One region of the Massilia orientalis genome, then DNA from elsewhere that is predicted to be linked to it. Evidence: predicted binding sites of a transcription regulator. Region 1 holds the regulator's gene; the other holds the start of a gene.
The links. Region 1 encodes LexA, which represses DNA repair genes until DNA is damaged. Its sites were predicted from a motif close to ACTGTATNNNNATACAGT; they were not measured.
Positions count from the first base shown of each region.

Region 2: QPK29_RS15455 (VRR-NUC domain-containing protein) is a predicted target of LexA. The motif match lies at 1,316-1,333, and genes of this name have one in related genera.

Region 1 covers NZ_JASNRB020000012.1:103,471-105,670, forward strand. Annotated here, with positions in the region: gene rpsF (30S ribosomal protein S6) at 1-313, opposite strand, end outside; gene lexA (transcriptional repressor LexA) at 570-1,232, shown strand; gene QPK29_RS19705 (SAM-dependent methyltransferase) at 1,288-1,923, opposite strand; gene QPK29_RS19710 (hypothetical protein) at 2,079-2,200, shown strand, end outside.
Region 2 covers NZ_JASNRB020000008.1:340,252-342,451, reverse strand. Annotated here, with positions in the region: gene QPK29_RS15465 (M15 family metallopeptidase) at 1-440, opposite strand, end outside; gene QPK29_RS15460 (hypothetical protein) at 498-1,238, shown strand; gene QPK29_RS15455 (VRR-NUC domain-containing protein) at 1,349-2,200, shown strand, end outside.

The DNA.
Region 1 (2,200 bases):
ACTTCATCATCGGCGACGGTGCGGTTTCAGCTTTCTTCATCTTCACGGTCAGGTGACGCAGCACGGCATCATTGAATTTGAATGCGGTTTCCAGCTCGACCAGGGTCTCGTTGTCGCACTCGATGTTCAGGCAGATGTAGTGTGCCTTCGGCAGCTTCTGGATCTGGTAAGCCATTTGACGACGGCCCCAATCTTCGACGCGGTGGATGTTGCCGCCGCGCGAGGTGACCGTAGCCTTGTAGCGTTCGATCATCGCCGGGACCTGCTCGCTCTGGTCCGGGTGGACGATAAACACGATTTCATAATGACGCATGAAACACTCCTTAAGGACGTTTAAACAAATGCCCACCTCGGCGTCAAGACGAGTGTGGGAAGGGAAAGCCCAACATTATAACAGCAAGACCGTCAAGTGCTCAATAGGTACCGCTTGCAGGTGCGCTGCGTACCGCACCGCAAAGAGTTGTAAACGTGCGCTGCGTACCGCACCGCAAAAAAAATTTGAAATCCCCTTGCGCGTGGCGCAATACTGTACAAAAATACAGTCTGACCCCGTACCAACGAAGACGAACATGCTTAAGCTCACCGCACGGCAAGAACAGATCCTCAACCTGATCAAGGAAGCCATCGACAACACTGGCTTCCCGCCGACTCGCGCCGAAATCGCCCAGGAGCTTGGCTTCCGCTCGGCCAATGCCGCCGAGGAACACCTGCAGGCCCTGGCCCGTAAGGGCGCGATCGAAATTTCCCCGGGTACCTCGCGCGGTATCCGCCTCGTCGGCCAGTCCGTCGAATCCAAGGCGACTGCGGCCGCGGTACCTGCCTTCGTGCCGCCGATTCCGCCGAACCTGATGTCGCTGCCGCTCGTCGGCCGCGTCGCTGCGGGCTCGCCCATCCTCGCCCAGGAACATGTCGAAGCGACCTACTCCGTCGACCCGGCCATGTTCTCGAGCAAGCCCGACTTCCTGCTGAAGGTCAAGGGCTGGTCGATGCGCGACGCCGGCATCTGCGACGGCGACTTCCTCGCCGTCAAGAAGGTCGACAGCGCGAAGAACGGCCAGATCGTCGTCGCCCGCATCGGCGACGAAGTGACGGTCAAGCGCTACCGCAAGACCGGTTCCACGATCGAACTGCTGCCGGAAAACCCGGACTTTTCCGTGATTACCGTCGACCCGCAGGCCGACGAGTTCGCGCTGGAAGGCCTGGCCGTCGGACTGCTGCGGTCCTGGCACTGACCTTCCGCCTGCACACGGGCCCGCGTCATGCGGGCCTTGTCGTTTTATCCTGCTCTCAGCGCGGATAGACGAAACCGGTACGGATATCCGTCGGCAGCAGCCGGCTGCCGTCACGTACCATCAGGCGCTGCGGCGGCTCGTCGCCGGCCAGGGCGCGCCAGATGACAGGCAACCCCTCTCCTTTGCGCAACAGCTCGTCGCTCCGCTCGAATACGTTGGCGCAACCCGTCGCCGCGACCAGCGCCTGCACGATAGTCACTTTCCACGCGTCGACGCCGGCGGCATTGAACTGGCACACCAGGTAACCGCCGGTCCCGCCATAGCTGTGCACCAGCAGCCCCGGCAGGCCGTCTTTTTCGCCATCGATCACCAGGACCAGGGCTTGCGGATCGGCGCCGCGCACGGCCACGGCGCGCCGCGCGACCGCGGCCTGCACGCGCCGTTTCATCATGGCGTGATCGACCGGCTCGTGCTCGCGCAGCGTCCAGACGCGGGCCGCGATCTGCGACTTCGCGTTGTAGGCCGCGCGCGCCAGAAACTGGCGTGCCGACGACTGCACGATCGCAGTGACGCCGGGTTTGCCGCGCTCCTGGGGCCGTCCCTCGATTTTCTCGACGGCGGACAAATAAATCCACGGGTCGCCGGACAGCAGGCTTTTTTCCTTGCCTTGTTTGATGGTGATGATGAGCATATGCCGAAGCGACTTTTGGTGAGAAAACAACGATATTTTTTAGATATGATCCTGGTGCGTCGGCCTGCGGCGCCGTACCGCGAAGGAGTCTTGTGCCGCCCTCCCCCAGAATCCAACTGCCCGGCGCCCGTGCGCACGGAAGGCTGACACTTGCCGTGCTGGTATCCGGCGCGGCGCACCTGCTGTGGCTGGGCCTGGTCGAGACGACGTCCGTTCCCCTGCCACGTTTTCCCGGCCACGATGACGTGCCGCCGCAAGCCGCCGCCGAGCCGCAGCC
Region 2 (2,200 bases), on a different contig from region 1:
GGACGCACCAGTTCCACTTCGCGCGTGCCGAACGCGAGCGGGGGCAACGCGGCCGGCGGCACCAGCTGCTCGCCCTTGAGCAACGCGGCCACCTGGGCGTCGACGACGGTGTCGGTGGGCTCGTAGTCGGGCAGCATGTCCGGCCGGCGCATCAGCAACGCGAGCAGCGTCGGGATCAGCACGAGCGGCACGCCGACGGCGAACCACGCCCAGTGCCGCCGCAGCATCCTGCGGCCGTCGAACCACACGCCGCGCGCGCCCGACCAGGACGCCCGCAGCGTGGCATTACCGCTGCGCTGCCAGCCCCCGACGCGCCATTGGAGCCGGCGTTGCAGCATGCCGAGCACCTGCAGCACCGACGCCCGTCCGCCCGGGAACAGGGCGAGCCAAATGACGCTGCAAGCCAGGAAAAAGTACAAGAATGCGAGGAAGATCAGCATCGGATTCTCCGGTTTGTTTCTAATTGGAACTAGTTTTCCAATCTTAGGAGTAACGCGGTGCGCCCTACAGATGAAAATCAACCTGGCTCCAGACGTCCCAACCTGATGTCGTCGTCGCGCCGGGCAACCAGCGAAATCAATATCCTGGCCATGCTCGACGGCCAGGCACCCGGGCGCCGGCTCCGCGCCCTGCCGGTCGTCGTCTGGTACGGCGCCGCCGGCGTGCTGGCGTGCTCCCTGCTCGTCGTCATCGCGTGGCTCGTCCACGGCGCGACGCCGGCGCGCGACAGCACGCCCGTCGACGTGCCAGGCACGCGCGCCACGCTGACCACGGAAAGTCCGCTGTCCATGCCGGTGCCCAATACGTACGCGACACCTGCGGCAGCCGTCCCAGCGCGCGGCGCCGTCATCATCGATCTGCCCCAGCCTGCCGCCATTGCAGCGTCCGACGTGGCCAGGCGCGCCCCGGCCGGTACGACGGCGCCCCCTTCGTCTGCCCCATCGCGCCATCCGGTCACGCGTCCCGCCACGCCGGCCGTTCCTTATGCACGGCCACAACCGGAGTCCCGGACGACCGCACCCCGGGCGCTGGCCCATGCGGACCCGGCACCGCCGCGCCAGAAGCGGACCGCCGGCGCCTCCAGGACGACGCCGTCAACGACCGGGGTCGATACGGACGTCGCCCTGATCTCGGCCATCCTCCAGCACACCGGCACCCGTAACGAGGCGGCCGATGGCGCGGGAACGGCGGCGTGCACCGACAAGTCGTGTGGCCCGCGCATGCCACCCCGACAATAGGGCAGCCTGTCCGGAAAACCACGCCGCGGGCTGTAACGACAGCAAAACTGCTGGGCCATCGTCGCCGGCACCGTTATACTGTACAAAAGTACAGTTGGCGCGGTATGACGATGATCAGAGTCCTGGAAAACGAGTTTTATTATCTGGATAACTTCCAGCGCGTGCTGGACTGGATCGCCGAGCGCTACGCCGACCTGCTCATCGACGAGGAACACGCGTTCATCGCCGCCTTCCCGCAATTGCCGCAACCGGCCCGCGCCCTGTTCGTGAGAATGGCGATGCGCAAGGGCACCCTGTTCCGGGCCAGCAAGCTCAACTACGCGGAGATCGGCTGCCCGCGCGCCGCGGCAGAGGCCCTGCTGCCCAGCGGCTGGATCGAGTCGGACCCCGTCCTGACGCTCGACGAGCTGTTCGACCTGCTCTCCAAGCCGGAACTGGCCGGGGCGTTCGGCCTGACCGGCGCGCAGAAGAGCGCGCGCAAGGCCGACCAGCTCGAAGCGCTGCGCGGCGATCCCGCGCACGAGGCGGACCGCCCGTTCTCGCATTGGCACCGGCATTGCGACGACCTCGCATTGCGCCTGCTCGTGCAACCGCTGTGCGACCGCCTGCGCCTCATCTTCTTCGGCAACCTCTCGCAGGACTGGACGGAATTCGTGCTGTCCGACCTCGGTCTGTTCCGCTACGAGCGCGTCGAATTCTCGTCGGCGTCGCGCGGCTTCCGGGCCCGTCACGACATCGACCACTACCTGCAGCTGCACGCGTGCAAGGAACGTTATTACGCGGGCGAGGCGGCGCTGGACGTACTGGCCGACCTGCCCCGCCATGCGTTCGGCAACGACTGGCTCGACAGCCGGCGCGAACGTCTGCTGTTCCAGCTCGGCCAGCTGCTCGAAAAAGAGCGGGACTGGGACAATGCGTATGCCGTGTACGCGGATTGCCGCTATCCGGGTGCGCGCGGCCGT